DNA from 3 places in the Erwinia sp. CGal63 genome. Region 1 is predicted to be linked to each of the others. Evidence: predicted binding sites of a transcription regulator. Region 1 holds the regulator's gene; each other region holds the start of a gene.

What was found. Region 1 encodes Fur, which represses iron uptake genes when iron is present. Its sites were predicted from a motif close to ATAATAATGAGAACNACTATCAA; they were not measured.
Region 2: fepB (Fe2+-enterobactin ABC transporter substrate-binding protein) is a predicted target of Fur. The motif match lies at 4,611-4,633, and genes of this name have one in related genera.
Region 3: MKZ79_RS01450 (isochorismate synthase) is a predicted target of Fur. The motif match lies at 6,217-6,239, and genes of this name have one in related genera.

Annotation. Positions count from the first base shown of each region.
Region 1 is NZ_JAKUMN010000006.1:34,936-42,718, reverse strand. Features, by position in the region: gene chiP (chitoporin ChiP) at 1-499, shown strand, start outside; gene MKZ79_RS17030 (beta-N-acetylhexosaminidase) at 592-3,249, shown strand; gene fur (ferric iron uptake transcriptional regulator) at 3,310-3,753, opposite strand; gene fldA (flavodoxin FldA) at 4,100-4,630, opposite strand; gene ybfE (LexA regulated protein) at 4,772-5,053, opposite strand; gene ybfF (esterase) at 5,199-5,963, opposite strand; gene seqA (replication initiation negative regulator SeqA) at 6,199-6,747, shown strand; gene pgm (phosphoglucomutase (alpha-D-glucose-1,6-bisphosphate-dependent)) at 6,773-7,783, shown strand, end outside.
Region 2 is NZ_JAKUMN010000002.1:73,409-81,191, reverse strand. Features, by position in the region: gene dacB (serine-type D-Ala-D-Ala carboxypeptidase) at 1-313, shown strand, start outside; gene MKZ79_RS09120 (TonB-dependent siderophore receptor) at 1,055-3,313, opposite strand; gene fepB (Fe2+-enterobactin ABC transporter substrate-binding protein) at 3,588-4,556, opposite strand; gene cgtA (Obg family GTPase CgtA) at 4,710-5,888, opposite strand; gene rpmA (50S ribosomal protein L27) at 6,159-6,416, opposite strand; gene rplU (50S ribosomal protein L21) at 6,432-6,743, opposite strand; gene ispB (octaprenyl diphosphate synthase) at 6,998-7,783, shown strand, end outside.
Region 3 is NZ_JAKUMN010000001.1:352,875-360,657, forward strand. Features, by position in the region: gene fes (enterochelin esterase) at 1-648, shown strand, start outside; gene MKZ79_RS01435 (MbtH family NRPS accessory protein) at 635-844, shown strand; gene MKZ79_RS01440 (enterobactin synthase subunit F) at 892-4,779, shown strand; gene entS (enterobactin transporter EntS) at 4,776-6,032, shown strand; gene MKZ79_RS01450 (isochorismate synthase) at 6,269-7,441, shown strand; gene MKZ79_RS01455 ((2,3-dihydroxybenzoyl)adenylate synthase) at 7,451-7,783, shown strand, end outside.

The DNA of each region.
Region 1 (7,783 bases):
GCTGGGCTATAAAACCGGGCCGTTTGATTTCCGCGTCGAAGGCACTATGGTCAAAGCTCGCGGTAACCAGGGCTTTTTCCTCGCGCGTATGACGCCGGTCGGCGCGACCTCCAATGGACGTAACGATGTCTGGTGGGATTCCCGCAGCGACTTTAACGCCAACGGACAAAAAGCGCTTTACGCGGGCGTAATGTATGACCTCAAAGGCTGGCAGATGCCCGGCTGGGAAGTCGGCACCTCCTACGCTTACGGCTGGGACGCTCGTCCTTCAACCAATCCGATCTACGATCAGAGCATGCGCCGCAGCGAGTCCGCCTGGAATATGGATTTGCGCTATACGTTCCAGCATGGTCGCGCCAAAGATACTCAGATCAACCTGCACTATACCCGTTACAAAAATCATTCCGATATTCCGAGCTTCAGCAACGGCTACGGAAATATGTTCCAGGACGAAAAAGACGTGAGGCTGACCGTTATCGCGCCTTTCACCATTTTTTGATGCAGGCAGTTTGTTGACGTCCGGGCAGGAAAGCGTACAACGCTTTCCTCGCTGGCGGCTGGCAAACTCTTTAACAGCGGACGAGGAAAGTGATGAAAATATTAAGACTAACGCTCGTGGCGGCGGCGCTGATGTCAGCGATGGCCAGCGGCGTAGCCAGGGCGGATCAAAGCGTTGTCGATCAGATTAGCCAGTTTGGCGTGAAGTACACCGTTAACGATAACCATGCCGCGCAGCACGGCGTGGATTGCGCGGCGCTGGGCGCGGACTGGGCTTCCTGCAATCGGGCGACCATTACGCTGACTAATCCGGGCAAGGCGATTACCAGCAAAGACTGGGCTATCTGGCTGCCTAATATTCGCCAGACGCTGCGGGTCGATAACGATCAGTTCCGGATGGTGCATGTTGTAGGCGATCTGACGCGACTGGAGCCAACCGAGAAGTTTAAAGGGTTTGCCGCGGGCGAATCGGTTGAAATTCCCATTATCAACGAGTACTGGCAGCTTTTTATTACCGACGTGATGCCGCGCTGGTATGTTACTGCTGAAAACGCCCAGCCTAAAATTATCGCCAGCACGGATACGGAAGACTTAACCTCGTTTGTTTCGCCGATGGCCGCGCACTGGAAACGAACGCCAGACGACCGCAACATCCTGATGACGCCTGCAAGCCGCTTTGAGAAAAACAGCGATACCGCGCCGCTGGCCGCTGAAGCGCTGCGCGGCCAGATTCTTCCTACGCCGCTGCAGGTCACGCTTCATACGGAAGATGCCGATTTGAGCCAGGGCGTGCAGTTTGAGCTGACTGGCCTGAGCGCGGAATCGGCGGAAGCGGTAAGAGAGCGTTTCGCGCTGATGGGCGTGGCGGAAAAGTCGCAGGGCTACAAAATCAAAAGTCAGCTTACGCCTGCCGCTTTTACCGGCGACAAGGCGGTTTCCGGCGCCTATAAGCTGACTATTCGCGAGCACGAAGCGCAGATAGAAGGTTTTGACGAAGCCGGCGTTTATTACGGCATGATGTCCATTCTGTCGCTGCTGCCGGCCAGCGGCGAGCAGAAGATCGCCACGCTGGACGTTACCGATGCGCCGCGCATGGCCTATCGCGGCATCTTTCTTGATATCGGCCGCAACTTCCACAGCAAAGAGGCGGTGCTGCGCCTGCTGGATCAGATGGCGGCCGTGAAGCTGAATAAATTCCACTTCCACCTCAGCGACGATGAGGGCTGGCGTATTGAGATACCAGGCCTGCCGGAGCTGACTGAAATCGGGTCGAAACGCTGTCACGATCTGACAGAGCAGCGCTGCCTGCTGCCGCAGCTGGGCTCCGGGCCTTTTGCCGATGCGTCGGGCAACGGCTATCTGACTCGTGATGACTATATTGATATTCTGCGCTATGCGAAGGCGCGCGCCATTGAGGTGATCCCGGAGATTGACATGCCTGCGCACGCTCGCGCAGCGGTGATCTCAATGGAAGCTCGCTATAACAGGTTGATGAAAGAGGGCAAAACCAGAGAGGCGAACGAATATCGCCTGGTCGATCCCACCGATACCTCGAATACCACATCCGTACAGTTCTACGATCGCACCAGCTATCTGAACCCCTGCCTGGATTCCTCGATGCGCTTTGTTGATAAAGTCATTGGCGAAATCCAGGCGATGCACCAGGCCGCGGGCGTGCCGCTAACGACCTGGCACTTCGGTGGCGACGAAGCGAAAAATATTCGCCTCGGCGCGGGCTATACGGATGCGGCGAAACCGGAAGCGGGCAAGGGTAAAATTGACCTCAGCCGGGAAGACAAGCCCTGGGCGAAATCTCAGGTTTGCCAGGCGTTGGTGAAGTCGGGCAAGGTCGCCGACATGGATCACCTGCCCAGCTATTTCGGCAAAAAAGTCAGCGAGAGCGTTAACGCGCACGGTATTGAGAAAATGCAGGCGTGGCAGGATGGCCTGAAGGACGCGAAGGGCGCCGCAGATTTCGCCACCAAACGCGTCGGCGTCAACTTCTGGGATACGCTCTTCTGGGGCGGCTTCGACAGCGTTAACGACTGGGCTAACAAAGGCTACGAGGTCACCGTTTCCAATCCGGACTATCTCTATATGGATTTCCCTTACGAGGTGAATCCGCACGAGCGAGGCTATTACTGGGGCACGCGCTTCAACGACGAGCGTAAAATGTTCAGCTTCGCGCCGGACAATATGCCGCAGAACGCGGAAACCTCGGTGGATCGCGACGGCAACTACTTCAGCGCTAAATCCGACAAACCGTGGCCGGGCGCCTATGGCATCTCAGCCCAGCTCTGGAGCGAAACCGTGCGTACCGATGAGCAGATGGAAGCGATGATTTTCCCTCGCGCTATTTCCGTGGCGGAGCGTGGCTGGCATCGTGCGGCCTGGGAAGAGACCTATCAGGCGGGACGTGAATACAAGGGCGGCGAAACGCACCATGTCGATCAGGCCGCGCTTAACCGCGACTGGCAGCGCTACGCCAATCTGCTGGGGCAGCGTGAACTGGCGAAGATGGATAAAGCCGGTATCCATTACCGTCTGCCGCAGCCGGGCGCGCGCATTGTCGAAGGCCGGCTGGAAGCCAATATCGCGCTGCCCGGTCTTGCTATCGACTACTCGCTGGACGGCGGCAAAAGCTGGCAGCGCTATCAGGATAACGCTCGTCCGAATGTTGCAGGCGAAGTCATGATTCGCGCCGTCAGCAGCGACGGCAAGCGCTTCAGCCGCGTGGAAAACCTGAAATAACCGTTTCTCAGACGAAAAAAAACCGGCGAGCGATCGCCGGTTTTCTGTTTTTAAATTAGCTTACTTGTCGTGCAGCGTATCATCTTCACGGCAGTCGCCGGTAGCACAGTGGCCGTAGAGATAAAGGCTGTGGTTGCTGAGCTTGATACCGTGTTTCGTCGCTATATCACGCTGGCGGGATTCAATCGACTCATCGCTGAACTCGATAACCTTGCCGCAGTCCAGGCAGATCAGGTGATCGTGATGATGCTGTTGGGTCAGTTCAAAAACGGACTTTCCGCCTTCAAAGTTGTGGCGGGTAACGATCCCCGCATCGTCAAACTGGTTCAGAACGCGGTAAACCGTCGCCAGGCCAATCTCTTCGCCCATATCGATCAGGCGTTTATACAAGTCTTCCGCACTGACATGATGGCACTCTGGTTCCTGAAGCACTTCCAGAATTTTCAGTCGAGGAAGCGTGACTTTCAGGCCGGCCTTCTTTAATGCGGTGTTATTGTCAGTCATGCGGATATTGTCCTGTTACTTTACTGGTCACTAAGTGGCTGAAAAGCCGTGAGCATCGGTCGACGCAAAAGCTGAGCGTCTCATTATAGAACCGATGCCTTGAAGAAACCACAGCGGAGATGCAAAACCATCAGAGGATGTAAGGATTACGAAGTCGTTACGTCCGAAAAAGCAAGCACCCATGTACGCTGGGTTATCCGTTCGATCTTCCGATGCCAAATACTGGCGAAGCGGAAACGAAGCAGGGTTATTCTACCGTTTTGAGGGTAAAAGTTACAAATATGTATCTATTACTGCTATAGGAAAAACCGCTGGCCCACTGTGGTTAACCCAGTGGGCCAGGCTGTCAGGCTTCGATGATATCCTGCAGCTGCAGTTCGTCAGAGATCTGTTTGACCCACTTCTCAACGCGTTCGTTGGTCAGCTCCGGCTGGCGATCTTCGTCGATGGCCAGGCCCAGGAAGTGATTGTCGTCCGCCAGCCCTTTAGAAGCTTCGAAGTGGTAACCTTCGGTAGGCCAGTGACCTACGATCACCGCACCGTTAGGTTCGATGATGTCGCGGATGGTGCCCATCGCGTCGCAGAAGTACTCCGAGTAGTCTTCCTGATCGCCGCAGCCGAACAGCGCCACCAGCTTGCCGTTGAAGTCGATCTCTTCCAGCGTCGGGAAGAAATCATCCCAGTCGCACTGTGCTTCGCCGTAGTACCAGGTTGGGATGCCCAGCAGCAAAATATCAAAGGCTTCAAGGTCTTCTTTGCTGCTTTTAGCGATATCATGAACTTCAGCCACCTCTTTACCGAGCTGCTTCTGGATCATTTTTGCAATGTTTTCCGTATTGCCCGTATCGCTGCCAAAGAAAATGCCTACGATTGCCATGAGTTTAATAACCTCTTGAAACTTAATGATATGCGGCGACTAGCCTGAAAATGTTAACGGCAATGATAGCAGACAGCCACAGGGGGATAAACGGCTAATCCGCCCGCATTTGTCGCTTTGTGCTCTACCGTCGCGCCCCGATCAGCGCTTTGGTCTGGCTAACTGCGCCATAACCATCTCTTCGATCAGCTCGCTGCGGCTCATGTTGCGCTGCTCGGCGAGCTGGTTCAGGGCATCGACCGCGTCGCTGTTCATTTTCAGCTCAACGCGTCTCAGCCCGCGCACTTTATCGCGTTTGAGCTGATTGCGTTTGTTGATACGCAGCTGCTCGTCACGCGTCAGCGGATTGGTTTTGGGTCGTCCCGGGCGACGCTCGTCTGCGAACAGATCGATCGTGGTGCGGTCCGTGTTTTCTTTTGCCATAGAATCGTGATACTGAAGGCTGGAGTTCTGATGGATTGAGCCGTAAGCGCCCGCGACTGCGGCCGCCGACAAATTTTAGCGCGCCATCATACCCCAGCGAAAGTCGCGACGGCAATTATTTAGCCTTTTACTGAAATATTTGTTTTCACAGGGCAAAAAAACGGCGGATAGCGCGTAAAACGGCATCGGGTTTCTCCGCATGCGCCCAGTGGCCCGCACCGGTAATCACGTGAGCGCGGGCGGCGGGAAACTGCGTCAACAGCGCCTCGCGATACGCTTCCGTGATATAGGGTGAAAGCTCACCGCGGATAAAGAGCGTCGGATGCGGCCACGCGGGCACTTTTTCCCAGCCGATAATCTTATCGTAGCTCTGCTGCAGGGCCGGAACGTTAAACCGCCATTCGCCATCCTGAAAAGACTTCAGCAAAAACTGAATCACGCCATCTTCGTCTATAGTTTTACGCATCAGCGCGGCGGCTTCGCTGCGTCGGGTGACGCCCGCTTCGCTGACGGCTTCGAGCGCGGCGAAGATATGATCGTGATGACGTTGTTGATAAGCCACCGGCGCGATATCGATAACCACCAGCTGCTTAACGCGATTTGGGGCCAGTGCGGTTAGCATCATCGCAATCTTACCGCCCATGGAGTGACCGATAACTTCAAAATGCTCAACGCCGAGATCGTCCAGCGTTTCCAGCACGTCGCGCGCCATCGCAGGATAGTTTATTTCAGTCGAGCGTGGAGAAAAACCATGATTGCGCACATCAACCTGAATGATGCGGCGCGCTGTTTTCAGGTCGCGCGCCAGCACGCCGAGGTTATCCAGGTTGCCGAAAAGGCCGTGAATAAGGACTACGGGCGCGTCAGAAACGGCGGTTTGTTCAGATTGCAGGCGGAAATTCAATTTCATGGCAAACTTCTTACAGAGGAAACGAAGGGTTAGGTTATCATAAAAGCACGATTTTCTGCCGTCGCGGCGGCCCCAGGCTTTACGGCATATTCCGACTTTTGCCCGCAAGCGGGGCTGGCGCTACAACCCGGCAGGATTTAACTTTATAATCCTCGTGTTAGGGCTGGTCTTCTGGCGTTCCGGCAACAGCAGGTCGCCAACCGGCTCTTATCAGCAATAATCGTACTGGATCAAGATGAAAACTATTGAAGTCGACGAAGAGCTCTACCGTTATATCGCCAGCCACACTCAGCATATTGGTGAAAGCGCCTCCGATATTTTACGTCGTATGCTGAAATTCTCCGCCGGTCAGACGGCAGCGAAAGCGCCTGTCGCCACGCCTGCTCCTGTCGCCAGCGTGCAGGAAACGGTGGTGAAAGAGACGTCTCGCCCGCAGGATCGCGTTCGCGCCGTGCGTGAGCTGCTGCTGTCGGACGAGTATGCGGAACAGAAAAAAGCGGTGAACCGTTTTATGCTGATCCTGTCGACTTTATACAATCTGGATCCCAAAGCATTTGCCGCCGCGACCGAGTCACTGCACGGCCGCACGCGCGTCTACTTTGCAGGCAATCAGCAGACCCTGGTACAGAACGGCACCCATACCAAGCCGCAACACATTCCCGGCACGCCGTATTGGGTGATCACCAACACCAACACAGGCCGTAAACGCAGCATGATTGAACATATCATGGCGTCCATGCAGTTCCCGACGGAGCTGGCGGACAAGGTTTGCGGCACACTCTAAAACACAGCGTCAGGGAGAAGCGCCAATGGCCAGTCATTCCCGTGCCGGGCAGCCAGCACAGCAGAGCGATTTGATTAACGTTGCACAATTGACCTCGCAGTATTATGTCCTGCAGCCGGAAGTCGGCAACGCGGAACATGCGGTAAAATTCGGCACGTCCGGCCATCGCGGCAGCGCGGGCCGACAGAGCTTCAACGAGACGCATATTCTGGCGATCGCTCAGGCGATAGCGGAAGAGCGTAAAAAGAATGGCGTTACCGGCCCTTGCTTTGTGGGCAAAGACACGCACGCGCTCTCCGAGCCGGCGATCATTTCCGTGCTGGAAGTGCTGGCCGCCAACGGCGTGGATGTGATCGTGCAGCAGGACAACGGCTATACGCCAACGCCTGCCATCTCCAACGCGATCCTTGAGCACAACAAAGCGGGCGGTGTACAGGCTGACGGTATCGTAATCACGCCTTCGCACAATCCGCCAGAAGATGGCGGTATTAAATATAATCCGCCAAACGGCGGCCCGGCCGACACCAACGTCACTAAAGTGGTGGAAGATCGCGCCAACCAGCTGATTAAAGACGGCCTGAAAGAAGTTAAGCGCGTTTCGCTGGCGGAAGCCTGGGCAAGCGGCCATCTGCAGGAAAAAGATCTGATCCAGCCTTACGTGGAAGGCCTGGCGCAGATTATCGATATTCCGGCTATCCAGAAAGCGGGTCTGAAAATCGGCGTCGATCCTTTAGGCGGCTCCGGTATCGCCTACTGGCAGCGCATCGCGGAGTTCTACAACCTGGATCTGACCATCGTTAACGATTCCGTCGATCAGACTTTCCGCTTTATGCATCTGGATAAAGACGGCGTGATCCGCATGGACTGCTCTTCCGAGAGCGCGATGGCGGGCCTGCTGGCGCTGCGTGACAAGTTCGATCTGGCGTTCGCCAACGATCCTGACTATGACCGTCACGGTATCGTCACGCCTGCGGGCCTGATGAACCCTAACCACTACCTGGCCGTTGCTATCAACTACCTGTTCCAGCATCGTCCG
Region 2 (7,783 bases), on a different contig from region 1:
GCAATATATCGCGCAGAACGACCAGCAGCTTAACTACATTTCCATGTTGCCGCTGGCGGGCTACGACGGCACGCTGCGCTATCGCGGCGGTTTGCATGAAGCGGGCGTGGACGGCAAGGTTTCCGCGAAAACGGGATCGCTGCAGGGCGTTTATAACCTGGCCGGTTTTATCACCACGGCCAGCGGTAAGCGGGTTGCCTTCGTGCAGTATCTTTCCGGCTACGCGGTGCCGCCGAAGAACTACAACCAGCGACGGATCCCACTGGTGCGTTTTGAGAGTCGGCTTTATAAAGATATTTATCAGAATTATTAGTCATCCCAAAGGAAAGCGGGCGCCAGAAAATTTTATGGCGCCCGCGGTACCAGCGTTATCATGCTGCCTTTTGTAATCAATAAAAGTTTATATCTTTATAACCTGGCGCGTTTTCCAGAATGATAATGCCGACAGAATAATCTTCCGTCGCCAGCTCAACGTTTTCATGGGGCTTCGCGAGGAGATCCGCCGTTCGACCTGTTCGGTCTGCCAGCGATTATTCTCTGCTATTTTTTGTGGTGATGGTATTTTGACCTTTTTTTTATACGCAAGACGACAGGCGCACCCTCGTGATTTTTTATTAAATTTCAGTAATTTATATTAGCCACACCATTCAATTACGGTAAGGCATTTCATTGAATGATATTTTCTCGAACCCTTGCTGTATAGAGTAGAACTTAAAAATTCGATATCGAAGTTTATAAATATCGCCATTATCAACGGTCATTAAGCAATCCTGATATTTGTTTAATGGAGCGCAATTTATTTATCTTTCAGGAATATAGCTGGTTTATATGCCATGGTATTTTATTGAATCACTTTCTGTTCAGATAGGAACATTCCGTGCATATCAATTTTAGCTTTTCTATTGCTATCTTATTAAAATAAACGACACGGCAAATATGCTTACTGCTAATTTCCTGCATCATTTATAAAAAATTATCTACTGTGTTCGGATGAGCGGCCAGCGCGTTTCAGGCAGGTAGTGGCCCAATTGCTGGGCCACTTTGAAGCTTAAAATCAGAAGTGAGTATTCAAACTCATATAGTAAGTGCGTCCTGATTCGTTATAGGTATTCGCTCCTGCGCCATACATATAGGCGCCGGTAGCGGCATTACCTGTGGTTTGTGCGTTGCCCTGCCGGAAGTGACGCTTATCGAACAGGTTATCTATGCCCAGCGTGACGCTGGCGTACTTGTTCACCTCATAAGTGCCGCTCAGGCCTAAAATCGAGTATGGGCTTACCGTCGCCTTCTCGCTGCCGCTAACCGCTTCTCCCTTGTAGTTATACTTCTTCGGCGTCTGACGGCCATACCAGGTAAAAGTCGTCTGTAGCGACAGATCCTGCGTAGCCTGCCATGCCAGCGTCGAGTTCAGCGTGTACTGTGGGATAACCGACAGGCGATCGCCCGTGGTTTTGTTTTTGCTTTGCAGCATCCAGGTCAGGTTGTTGTTCCAGGTAACCGCTTCCGTTACCGGAAGGTTCACTGTACCTTCCAGCCCTTCCACTACCGCTTTCGGCACGTTTTCCCATTGGTAGATATCGGTGCTGCCGGTCGCGCCGCTCGGCTCGTAGCCCGACTCGATTTTATTGCGATAGTCGTTGCGGAACCAGGTCAGGCCAGCCTGATAGCCTTCGTGCTTATACTCCACGCCCACTTCTTTATTGATGCTGGTTTCCGCTTTAAGATCTTCATTCCCCATCAGATAGCAGGCGCCCGCGCTGTCCGCGCAGCCCTGGCCACGGCTATAGAGCACGTAGTTCGGGTTGGTTTGATAGAGGCTTGGGGCTTTATAAGCTCTGGCGATGCCCAGCTTCAGCGTAAAATCGTCGGCCAGTATCTGCGACAGATTCAGCGACGGGCTCCAGTTGTTGCCAACGATGCTGTGATGATCGAAACGCAGGCCCGGTACCAGGGTGGTGGTGTCGGTCAGCTCCATATTGTCTTCGGCAAACAGCGAGAAAATTTCCGCCGACGAATAAGGGCTGCGGTTGGTGCTGCTGATGCCATCAATAGCACCGCCAGAAAGCGCCTGGGTATTGGATGCGCCATCCTTCATGCGCTGCTGATTCCACTCCGTGCCGAACGTCGCGGTTTGATTGACCAGAAACTCGAAAGGCACGCTGATTTCGCTGTGCAGCAGCACGTCATTGAGTTCAATGGTGGAGAAGCCGCTGTCGGAGAAGATGCCTTCCGTACCGCCTGCCAGCCCTTCATTCATACGCGAATTGCGCGTGTTTTCATACTGGGCGTAGCTGCGGGTACTGACGCCATTGTCCCAGACGCCGGTCCAGGTTACCGCGTAGTCCTGGCGGTAGAGGCGATTAGTCTCGTCGCCATATTTGCTCTGCACCAGCGCGCTGGTGTTGGTGTTCTGCGTATCGCCCGCGTAAAGATTGCCCTGACGGCTGTAGCCGGCGCTGAACTCCAGGTTCTGGTTTGGCGCGAATTCCCAACGCAGCTTACCGTGGATATCCTTATTTACCACGCCCTCGCGCCCTGCCGGCACAGTATCGGCATAGCTGCCGGTTCGTAGCGACTGGTGACCCTCGTTAATGTACTGCGCATCCGCCTGGGTTTTGCTCAGATTGCCCCATAGCGAGAAACTGACATCATCGCCCATTGGGCCGCTGAGAGAGAAGTTGGAGCGCTTAGTGGAGCCTTCTGACTTGTGCTCCGGCATATTCAAATAGGTATTCCAGGAGCCGTGCCACTCATTACCGGTTTGTTTGGTGATGATGTTAACTACGCCGCCAGCCGCGCCGTTACCGTAGCGCGCCGCTGCCGGGCCTCGGATCACTTCGATATGGTCAACCATTTCCGGCGGCACCCAGTTGGTATCGCCGCGCGTGTCGCGTTCGCCGCGCCAGCCCAAACGCACCGAATTGCGGCTGGCGACCGGCATGCCGTCGATTAAAATCAGCGTGTTCTCCGGGCCCATACCGCGAATATCAATCTGACGGTTATTGCCGCGCTGGCCGCTGGTGGAGTTGCCTGTCAGGTTAACGCCGGGCATGGTGCGGATGATTTCGGAAAGATCGCGGGAAGGCGGCCGTTTTTTAATCTCTTCGGCGGTAATGGTGGAAACGCCGGGCGCCTGCAGATTCTGCTGTTCCGCCGTTACCATCAGGGTGCCGCCGTCCGCATCGACATGCTGGCCTGACGCGGCGGCTTTAGTGCTGGCCGCCGCGTCCGTTGCGGCGTCGTCCGCCGTCGCTGCCGCCATCATTCCCAGTTCAAGCAAAATCGCTAAGGATAGTTTTGATAGTCTGTTCAACGTTCTCATTCCCTGTCACTCCGCCCCGCGTCTTTCCTCAGGGGGAAATAATGAATAAAAGGACGGAACCAGCTTGAGTCCGCCCACGCCTGATTAGCCCCATGCACGCGCATTCCCGATCAGGCGGGCATACATTATTTCAAATGAAAACAATTATCAATTCGATTATTTGTCGTATTCTTGTTTATGCGACAGGTGAGACAGCTTAGTGAAGCAGGCGGTGGGGAGTACGCGGATAAAGCTGCGCCTCTGCAAATACAGAGACGCGTATAAACTACTTTTTGGCAAAAAGTTCTTCCAGACGCGTCAGCACATTGTTGGCGCTGTAGTAGTCCAGACGAAAGCTATCCTCGCCCAGCGTATAGACCTGCTGATTTTTTATCGCCGGAGAGTTCGCTACCAGCGGTTCCGCCAGCAGCGCTTTCTTTCCCTCATCACCTGCGGCAAAGATCAGGGCGCTGTTCCCCGTCAGGGCCGTTACCAGGTTTTCTCCCTGTACAGGAATAATGTCCCGGCGCCTGAGGCGCTGACTGGCCTGCAGCACCACGGCAGGCGGCTCAGCCAGCGTAAAACCCAGCGACTCCAGCAATTTTCCCTGCGCGGATTTGGGCGTCCAGAGATTCACCAGATGATTATGGGGATTGTAGACCAGCGCGGAAACGGGCTGCGGCGGCAGTTGCAGCTTCGCTTTCACCTCTTGTTCACGCTGCGCGTAGCGCTGAATCGATTGCTCCGCTTCGGCCTCTTTCCCGCTAGCCTGTGCCAGCACACGTTCGACTTCCTGCCAGCTCTTATCGTCGTAGTTCACGACCAGCGTTGGCGCCAACGCGGCCAGGCGATCGTAGAAAGGCAGTGCGGAATCATTTCCCGTCGCGCTGACGATAATCAGATCGGGCTTTTCCGCCGCAATAGTTTCAAGGTTGGGCTCGCCGCTATAGAGCCTTTTGACGCCCTTAGCCGCCGCCACTTTACTCCACTGCCGGAAAAAGCCCTGTTCATCAGAGATACGGTGGCCTGGCATAGTAGCGCCGCTGGCGACTATCGGTGCGTCAATTGCCAGCAAAGAGCCGGTCAGGGTGACGCTGGTTGAAATAATACGTTTGGGCTGTTGTTTAAGCACCACATCGCCTTTTACGCTGGCAATATGGCGCGGCCAGCCTTCTTCAGCGTAAGTGGGATTAACCGACAGCAGCGAGAAAGCCAACAAAAGCAGAGGAAAAATTCGCAGAAGGGAAGTACGCATGCTCGATCAACTCTATCAGCCAGGGCGAAGCGCGGAGCGTCGCAAAATTCAGATAGAGAAATGATAATGATTATCTTTACTGCCGGGAAGCGCTAATTAGCAGCCGCGCCATTTTACCAAAAGAAAAGGGACGCCTTACGGCGTCCCTCAGACTTAGCGCTGATAGATGATTTCGACGCCTTCGTCGTCTTCATCGTCCCAGTCTTCGTCCCAGTCGTCATCCTCTTCCACCGCCGTCTCAGCTTCTTCCAGCTGCTGACGATGATAGTCGTCCCACATAAACTCGACTTTCTCAGGCTGCTTCTCTTCCACTTCCGCCTCTTTTGGATTGGCGTTCAGGAAGGACATGACATCCCAGCAAAGCGGCGTGACGCCGACGCGGTTGGCCGCAGAGATCAGGTAGTATTTGTCCGTCCAGCCCAGCGCTTCGGCAATCGCCTTCGCACGGGATTCGGCTTCTTCCGCATCCAGCAGGTCGACCTTGTTGAATACCAGCCAGCGCGGCTTGTTGAAAAGCTTCTCGCTGTATTTTTCCAGCTCGCCCAGGATGATGCGGGCGTTCTCTACCGGATCGGATTCATCGATCGGCGCCAGATCGATGGTGTGCAGCAGCACGCGACAGCGCTCCAGGTGCTTCAGGAAGCGGATGCCCAGTCCTGCGCCGTCGGAGGCGCCTTCGATCAGGCCAGGGATATCGGCAACCACAAAGCTCTGCTCGCTATCCATACGCACTACGCCGAGGCTTGGCACCAGCGTGGTAAACGGATAGTCGGCCACTTTAGGTTTGGCGGCGGATACGGCGCGGATAAAGGTGGATTTACCGGCGTTCGGCAGGCCCAGCATACCGACGTCGGCCAGCAGCATCAGCTCCAGCTGCAAATCACGCTTCTCGCCCGGCGTGCCCATCGTTTTCTGACGAGGCGTACGGTTTACGGAAGATTTAAAACGGGTATTGCCCAGACCGTGCCAGCCGCCTTTGGCGACCATCTGCAGCTGACCGTGCTTCATCATATCGCCCAGCGTTTCGCCGGTGCCCTGATCGATGATGCGGGTGCCGACAGGCACTTTGATAATAATATCTTTGCCGCGTTTGCCGGTGCAGTCGCGGCTCTGGCCGTTCTGCCCACGCTCGGCGCGGAAGGACTTTTCAAAGCGATAGTCGATCAGGGTATTCAGGTTTTCATCGGCCTGCATATAGACGTCGCCGCCGTCGCCGCCGTCGCCGCCGTCCGGGCCGCCTTTAGGAATATATTTTTCACGACGGAAGCTGACGCAGCCATTGCCGCCATCGCCCGCAGCAACGAGGATCGTCGCTTCATCAACAAACTTCATTTTACTTCTCCGTCAATCATTTGCCCGCTGCTGGCAGGATGATCCGTCGTGGCTCGCTGGCCTTAAAACGGATGCCGCAGACCGCGTGTCTTTTTCAGACTGGGATCCGCTTAAGACATCATGCAGCTGAATATAAAGTGTACAGCAAAGGGTGTTACTGGCAACCCGCGCGCTGCGGATCGCAGAATGTAAAAAGCCCCGCAATCATAGCGGGGCTTTTTGATTCGCTGCTAAAAGCGGTATCAGGTACCGCCTTCAGGCACGAAAACCTTACTCAGCAACGATGCTGATGTATTTACGGTTGTTCGGGCCTTTCACTTCGAACAGGACCTTGCCGTTTGCAGTAGCAAACAGGGTGTGGTCACGGCCGCAGCCTACGTTGGTGCCCGCGTGGAATTTAGTGCCACGCTGACGAACGATGATGCTGCCTGCCAGAACGCTTTCACCGCCGAAACGCTTAACGCCCAGACGTTTTGCGTTGGAATCGCGGCCATTTCGAGTGGAACCGCCAGCCTTTTTATGTGCCATTTGTCAGATCTCCTCTTAGGCGCTGATGCCAGTGATCTTCACATCAGTGAACCACTGACGGTGACCCTGCTGCTTACGGTAGTGTTTACGACGACGAAACTTAACGATCTTAATTTTGTCGCCACGACCGTGAGCAATGATTTCTGCTTTGATCACGCCGCCTGAAACTAAAGGCGCGCCAATCGTCACTTCTTCGCCGTTGGCAATCATCAGAACCTGGTCGAATTCAACTGTTTCGCCGGTTGCGATGTCCAGCTTTTCCAGGCGAACGGTCTGACCTTCGCTCACTCGGTGTTGTTTACCACCACTTTGGAAAACCGCGTACATATAAACTCCGCTCTCGCGCTTGCCGTCTTGATTTCAGGCTGCGCTATAAATATTCACAATAGGGCGCGAATTCTACGCAACTTCGCAAGCGATGACAAGTGCCTGGTAGCGGGTATTGCAGAAAAAAAACGCAAAGCACAGGCAAATGTTTCACAGCCGTCATTTTCAAGTACAATCTGTTATACATTACTTGCCGCAGGCACGGGTAAAGACGCTTATCATAGCCGCATAGTGGGCCATAGCTGAAAAGACTGATGAACTTAGAACAGATAAACGAACTCACCGCGCAGGACATGGCGGACGTCAATGCAACCATACTCGAGCAGTTGAATTCTGAGGTTTCCCTCATCAATCAGCTGGGTTATTACATCATTAGCGGCGGCGGCAAACGCATCCGTCCGATGATTGCCGTTCTGGCCGCGCGCGCCCTGAACTATACGGGAAAACAGCATGTTACCGTGGCCGCCCTGATCGAATTCATCCATACGGCGACGCTGCTGCATGATGACGTGGTCGATGAGTCGGACATGCGCCGCGGCAAAGCGACCGCCAACGCCGCCTTTGGCAACGCCGCCAGCGTGCTGGTTGGCGATTTTATTTATACGCGGGCTTTCCAGATGATGACCAGCATCGGCTCGCTGCGCGTGCTGGAGCTGATGTCGGAAGCGGTCAACGTGATAGCGGAAGGCGAAGTGCTGCAGCTGATGAACTGCAACGATCCCGATATCACGGAAGAGAGCTACATGCGGGTGATCTACAGCAAAACCGCGCGCCTGTTTGAAGCCGCCGCGCAATCCTCAGCCATTCTTGCGGAAGCTTCGCCGGAACAGGAAAAGGCGTTGCAGGATTATGGCCGCTATATCGGTACCGCTTTCCAACTGATCGACGATCTTCTTGATTACAGCGCCGACGGCAAAACGCTGGGTAAAAACGTGGGCGACGACCTGAGCGAAGGCAAACCTACCCTGCCGCTGCTGCACGCGATGCGTAACGGCACGCCAGAACAGGCAGCGATGATCCGCAGCGCCATCGAACAGGGC
Region 3 (7,783 bases), on a different contig from region 1:
CAGCCGGAGCAGCGTCCGCTGGCTATTCTGCTGGACGGCCAGTTCTGGGCGGAACAGATGCCGGTCTGGTCGGCGCTGCAGGCGGAAACCCAACGCGGCCAGCTGCCGCCAGCGGTCTATCTGCTGATTGACGCTATCGACACGCGGCATCGCGGCGAAGAGCTGACCTGCAATCCCGATTTCTGGCTGGCGGTACAGGAAGAACTGCTGCCGCAGCTTTCACAGCAGACGCGCTGGCGCGACGATCCGGCGAGCACGGTTATCGCCGGCCAGAGTTTCGGCGGCCTTTCCGCGCTCTATGCCGCACTGCACTGGCCGCAGCGCTTTGGCTGCGCGCTCAGCCAGTCCGGCTCCTTCTGGTGGCCGCACCGCCAGCGAACCGGCGAAGACGGCTGGCTGACGGAACAGCTGCTGCAGAAACGGCTCGACGCCGGAACGCTGCGTATCTACCTGGAAGCGGGCCTGCGCGAGCCGGTGGTGCTTCAGGCCAATCAGCGCCTCTGGCCGCTGCTGCAAAAAAACTGCCCGGCGCTGCACTATCGCCTGTTTGACGGCGGCCACGACGCCCTGTGCTGGCGAGGCGGCCTTATTAACGGGCTGACCACGCTGTGGCGGCCTGAATCCGGAGTATCCCATGGAACAGAGTAATCCCTTCGATCGTCCTGAGAGCCTTTTTCTTATTCTGCAAAACCCGCAGGGCTACAGCCTCTGGCCCGCCCACTGCGCGCAGCCTGCTGGCTGGCAGCAGGTTTATGGGCCGGCGGCGCTGCAGGCCTGCAACGAGTGGCTGACAGGCTGGCAAACGCTGACGCCGACCTATTTCGCCACGGAGAGAGAAAAGTGAAAACTGAATTAAGCGAGGCGCTGGTGAACAACGCACAACAGCAGTTAATGCCGCTGGTGGCGGCGCAGCCCGGCATCTGGATGGCGGAACAGCTTTCGCCGCAGGTTAACGCCTGGAGCGTGGCGCACTATGTGGAGCTGAACGGCGCGCTGGACGAGCAGCTGCTGAGCCAGGCGGTGGTCAGCGGCATGAGGGAAGCGGATACGCTGCGGATGCGTTTTACCGAACTGGACGGCGTGCCGATGCAGTGGGTAGACGAAACGGCGGACTTTACGCCGCCGGAATGCGTCGATCTGCGGCATGAAGCCGATCCCGCCGCCGCTGCGCTGGCGCGTATGCAGCAGGATCTCGATCGCGACCTGCGTATCGGCAGCGGCAGCGCGATTTATTGCCATATTCTTTTCCGCCTGAGCGAAACCCGCTGGTACTGGTATCAGCGTTTCCATCATCTGGTGGTGGATGGCTTCAGCTTTACCGCGATCACCCGCCGCATTGCGGAAATCTATACGGCGCTTTGCGCTGGCAGCGAGCCCGGCCCTTCGCCTTTTGTGCCTTTCCGCGAGGTGGTGGAGGAGTACGATAGCTACAGCGCTTCCGCCACTCGCCAGCGCGACGCCGCTTTCTGGCAGCAGCAGGCGAGCCAGCTACCGATGCCGGCGAGCCTGTCGCCGCTGCCGCTGAACGGCCAGAGCGCCACCACGCGCCTGATCCGCCAGCGTCTGCAGCTTAACGGCGAAGCGTTCCGCGAACTGCAGGCGCAAAGCGGCCTGAACGCGGCGGAGCTGGCGCTGGCGCTGGTCGCGGTCTGGCTGGGACGCCTGAGCGGTCGGGCGGAGTACAGCGCAGGCTTTATCTTTATGCGCCGTCTGGGTTCGGCCGCGCTGAGCGCTACCGGCCCGGTGCTCAACGTGTTGCCGATGGCGATACGTCTCGATCCGCAGGCCACGCTGCCTCAGCTGGCCGAGACGCTCCAGCAGCAGCTGAAAAAGGTACGTCGCCACCAGCGTTACGACGCGGAGCAGATCCAGCGCGATATCGGTCAGCTCAGCGAGCCGCTGTTCGGCCCGGTCATCAACCTGAAAATGTTCGACTATCGGCTGGATTTTGCCGGGATGGAGGGTATCACCCATCAGCTGGCGTCCGGGCCGGTGCGCGATCTGGAAATCGCGCTCTATCCGGACGAGCAGGGCAACGTCGCACTGGAAATACTGGCGAACTCGGAGCGCTATCAGGCGGAGACGCTGCGTGAGCACCTTGATCGTTTGCCGCTGCTGCTTAACCAGTTTGCGCAGGATCCCGCGCTCCACTGCGCGCGCGTCGATCTGCTGCATCTTTATGAGAAAGAGCTGCTGCGCCAGGTTAACGATACCGCGGCGGAAGTGCCGGAAACCACGTTGAGCAGCCTGATAGACGCACAGGCGCAGCGAACGCCGAATGCGCCCGCGCTGGCGGATGAAAACTACAGCTTCAGCTATCGCGAGATGCGGCAGCAGGTAGCGGCGCTGGCGGATGAGTTGAAAAGCCGTGGCGTGCAGGCGGGGGATATTGTAGCGGTGGCGCTGCCGCGCTCGGTATTGCTGTCGCTCTCCCTGCAGGCGATTGTTCAGCTGGGCGCCGCCTGGCTGCCGCTGGATACCGGTTATCCTGACGACCGGCTAACCATGATGCTGGAAGATGCCAGCCCGCGCCTGCTGATTACCACGGAAGAGCAGCTCAGCCGCTTCGCGCAGCTCGATAATTTGCAGAGCTTCTGCTATCGCCAGCCGCTGCCGGTTGAGCATTCGCCCGTGATGCAGGATTTTTCGCGTCCGCATCATACCGCCTACGTTATCTATACTTCCGGCTCCACAGGGCGGCCAAAAGGCGTGATGGTTGGTCAGCAGGCGATAGTCAACCGTCTGCTGTGGATGCAAAACCACTATCCGTTAAGCGCGGAAGATGTGGTGCTGCAGAAAACGCCGTGCAGTTTCGACGTATCGGTATGGGAGTTTTTCTGGCCGTTTTTAACCGGCGCGCAGCTGGTAATGGCGCCGCCGGAAGCACACCGCGATCCGCAGGCGTTGCAGCTTTTATTCAGCCGTTACCGTGTCACAACCACGCATTTTGTTCCTTCTATGCTGGCGGCTTTCGTGGCCGCGTTGCAGGACGACGAAGCGGTGGCTCACTGCGCCACTTTACGCCGCGTATTCTGCAGCGGGGAGGCGCTGCCGACCGATCTCTGTCGCCAGTGGCAGGATAAAACCGCTGTACCGCTGCACAATCTCTATGGCCCGACCGAAGCCGCAGTGGATGTCAGCTGGTATCCGGCATATGGCGAGGCGCTGCGAAAGGTGACCGGCGCAAGCGTGCCGATAGGTTTCCCGGTCTGGAACACCGGGCTGCGCATCCTTGACGGCAATATGCAGCCGGTGCCGCCGGGCGTCGCGGGCGATCTCTATCTGACCGGCGTGCAGCTGGCGCAGGGCTACCTGGCGCGGGCCGATCTGACCGCCAGCCGCTTTATCGCCGATCCGCAGAGCGTGGGTGAAAGAATGTATCGTACCGGCGACGTGGCGCGCTGGCTGGCGGATGGCGCGGTCGAGTATCTGGGCCGCAGCGACGATCAGCTAAAGATCCGGGGACAAAGGATCGAGCTGGGCGAAATCGATCAGGCGATGCTGGCGCTGGCTAACGTGGCGCAGGCGGTCACCAACGCCTGTGTGCTGGGCAACCTTAGCGCAGGCGGCGGCGATCAGCGACAGCTGGTGGGTTATGTGGTGGCCACCTGCGGCGAGCTGGACACGGCGGCGCTGCGCGAGCAGCTCAGCGAACGTCTGCCGGCGCATATGGTGCCGGTGAAGCTGATCCAGCTGGACGCTTTTCCGCTGAGCGCTAACGGCAAGCTGGATCGTCGGGCGCTGCCGCTGCCGCAGCTGGCCGCCGCAGAAGGCCGGGCGCCGGCGGAAGGCGTGGAAACCGTAGTGGCGGAAGCTTTCGCCCGCCTGCTCGAGTGCGAAATCCGCTCGGTCAACGACGACTTCTTCGCGCTTGGCGGCCATTCGCTGCTGGCGATGCGGCTGGCGGTCGATTTGCGTCGCCGCCTCGATCGGCCGGTCACGGTAGGCCAGGTGATGGTGGCTTCCACCGTCGGCGCACTGGCTGAACAGCTAACGCAGCAGCAAAGCGAAGAAGAGGCGAATCGCGCCGGCATGGAAACGATCCTGCCGCTGCGGCGCTCGCACGGGCCGACGCTGTTCTGTTTCCATCCCGCCTCCGGCTTCGCCTGGCAGTTCAGCATCCTGCAGCGCTATCTGGAGGCGCGCTGGTCGCTGATCGGCATTCAGTCGCCGCGTCCTGATGGCCCGATGCAGCAGGCGGACAATCTGGATGAGGTCTGCGAGCGCCATCTGGCCACGCTGCGCGAACAGCAGCCGCACGGCCCTTACTATCTGCTGGGCTATTCGCTCGGCGGTACGCTGGCGCAGGCTATCGCCGCGCGTCTGCAAGAGCAGGGCGAAAAGGTCGCTTTCCTGGGGCTGCTGGATACCTGGCCGCCGGAAACGCAAAACTGGTCGCAAAACAACCAGCTGGATGCTGAAGTTCTGGCGGAGATCGATCGCGAGCGCGAGGCCTTTATGGCCGCTCAGCAATCGCTGCGGCAGTCGCTGGCAACCTCCGCCAGTCAGGATCTCTTCGGCGCTATCGAAGGCAACTACGGCGACGCGGTCAGGCTGCTGGCGACCGCGAAGAGCCGCCGTTTCGCAGGCAAGGCCACGCTGTTCGTCGCGCAGAAAACCCTGAAACCGGGACAGGATGCGCAAACTGCCTGGGCGCCGTGGCTCGACGAGCTGCAACTCTGGCCGGTGGAGTGCGCGCACGTGGATATTATCTCCGCAGCGGCGTTCAGCGATATCGGCCCGCGCCTCAACCAACTGCTTAATCAGGCCACAGAATGAAGAAACAAAGCTTTATGCTCAGTCTCAGCCTGCTGAAGACGCATCCCGCTTTTCGGGCGGTTTTTATCGCCCGGTTTATCTCGATCCTCGCGCTGGGGCTGCTCGGCGTCGGCGTGCCGGTACAGATTCAGGCGCTGACCGGCTCCGCCTGGCAGGTCAGCCTGGCGGTGACGCTGACCGGTATCGCGCTCTTTACCGGCCTGATGCTTGGCGGCGTGCTGGCGGATCGTCACGAGCGTCGGCGGCTGATCCTCTTTGCGCGCTCGACCTGCGGGCTGGGCTTTATCGGCCTGTGCATCAACGCGGCCATGCCGCAGCCTTCGCTGGTGGCGATCTATCTGCTGGGGATCTGGGACGGCTTCTTCGGCGCCATCGGCGTAACGGCGCTGCTGGCCGCCACGCCCGCGCTGGTAGGCAGGGAAAACCTGATGCAGGCCGGCGCGATCACCATGCTGACGGTCAGGCTGGGCGCGGTGATTTCGCCCATGGTCGGCGGCGTGCTGCTCGCTGCCGGCGGCGTTTTCTGGAACTTCGCGCTGGCGGCGGCAGGCACCTTTATTACCCTGATCCCGCTGCTGCGCCTGCCTCAGCTGCTGCCGCCGCCGCAGTCGCACGCCAGGCCGCTGCAGGCGCTGATCGAGGGCTTTAAATTTCTGCTGGGGCATCGCCTGCTCGGTGGCATAGCGCTGGTTGGCGCGCTGCTGACGATGGCGACAGCGGTGCGCGTGCTCTATCCGGCGCTGGCGCTGCGCTGGGAGCTGAGCGCGCAGCAGATCGGCTTTCTCTATGCCGCCATCCCGCTCGGCGCAGCTGCGGGCGCGCTGACCAGCGGCAATCTGGCGCAGCATCCGCGTCCCGGACTGGTGATGCTGTTGACTGCCGTCGCTGCCTTTGTCGCGGTAGGCGCATGCGGTCTGATGCCTTCATGGGAGGCGGGCGCGCTCTGCCTGGTGCTGTTCGGCTACCTCAGCGCCCTGAGCGCGCTGCTGCAGTACACGCTGATCCAGACGCTGACGCCCGATGCGATGCTGGGACGCGTCAACGGCCTGTGGACGGCACAGAACGTGATGGGCGACTCGCTGGGCGCGCTGCTGCTGGGCATGATGACCACGGTTATGCTGCCGGCCACCGCCGCCAGCGCCAGCGGACTGGGTCTGGCGGCGCTCTGCCTGCTGGTGGCCGCCGCGTTCACTTCGCTGCGGCGCTACCAAAAGCCTGCGCCCGCGGCGCCGGGAGAAAGCGTGACCGAATAGTTTCACCGCTTTCGCTTCCCGCATCGGCCTGCTTTATCTGCCTTAACGGCAGGTAAAGCTTTCCAGAACGCTTCAATTAACGGCGCTGACATTGCGTTGGGTCGCGGCGTGGAATCTGGCCCGGTTTTAAACTACGAAACGCGCTTGACATCACAAATAATTTACTTAAAGTTACGCGGTAATAATGCAAATGATAATCATTATTATACTTCTTTACGCTGTGGCTGGAGGCCGTTATGGAGACGCTCTGCGCTGATGAAATCAACACGTCAGCTTCTCTCTCGAATGAAAGCTTTTTCTTCGGATCTCTGTGGAAAAGCTTAATTACCCGTGGTCGCTTCGCCGAAATTACCTGTCCGGCTGCGGACGGCGACAACCTGCAGGGCGCTTTTCAGCAGCAGGTGCGCGAGGCCTTTGCAGCGGCGAAGGCGAAAGGGATCAAACAGCCGGTGATGGTCGGCGCCATTCCTTTTGATACGCGTCAGCCTTCCGCGCTGTTTATTCCTGAACACTGCGAACACTTTTCCCGCCAGCCGCAGGCGGCGCAGCAGGCGAATACCGGCCTGAATCCGGTGATTACCGCCAGGCAAGAAATTCCGCAGCAGGCGGAATTTATGGCCATGGTGGCGCAGGCGGCAGAGGCAACCGCGCAGCCTGGCCTGGACAAAGTGGTGCTTTCCCGCCTTATCGATATCACCACGGAAGAGCCGGTAGACGCCGCCGCGTTGATGGATCGGCTGGTGGCGCTTAATCCCACCAGCTATCACTTCCACGTGCCGCTGGCCGATGGCACGACGCTGCTGGGCGCCAGCCCGGAGCTGCTGCTGCGCAAAGCGGGCGAAACCTTCTCCTCGCTGCCGCTGGCCGGTTCCGCCCGACGAGATCGCGGCGACAAAGCGCGTGATTTTGCCATCGGCGAGCAGCTGATGTATTCGCAGAAAGATCGCTATGAGCATCGCCTGGTGACCAGCGCCATGTATGACGTGCTGAAGCCTCGCAGCAGCTATCTGGCGGTGCCGGAAAAGCCGGAGCTGATCACCACCTCCACGCTGTGGCATCTGGCAACGTCCATTGAAGGCAAAGCCAGCTCGCCGGAAGAAAACGCGCTGTCGCTGGCCTGTCTGCTACACCCGACGCCCGCGCTCAGCGGGTATCCGCACGTTGCGGCGCGCGAGTGGATTGAGAAGCTGGAGCCGTTCGATCGCCAGCTGTTCGGCGGCATCGTCGGCTGGTGCGACGACGAAGGCAACGGCGAATGGGTGGTGACTATCCGCTGCGGCACGCTGAACGGGAAAAATATTCGACTGTTCGCCGGCGCGGGCATCGTTCCGGCCTCGTCGCCGGAATCGGAATGGCGCGAAACCGGCGTCAAACTCAGCACCATGCTGCACGTATTTGGACTGCAATAAGGCTATTTTATGACGATTTCCTACACACGCTGGCCGGACGATTTCGCGGCCCGCTATCGTGAAAAAGGCTACTGGCTGGATCTGCCGCTCACCGATATCCTGACCCGCCACGCCGACAGCCCGCAGACGGCGCTGATCGACGGCGACCGCGAATACAGCTATCAGCAGCTGGAAAGCGCCAGCAACCGCCTGGCCGCCGCGCTTTCGCGTCGCGGCCTGAAATGCGGCGACACCGCGCTGGTGCAGCTGGGCAACGTGGCCGAGTTCTATATCGCGCTGTTCGCGCTGCTGAAAATTGGCGTCGCGCCGGTCAACGCACTGTTCAGCCACCAGCGCCAGGAG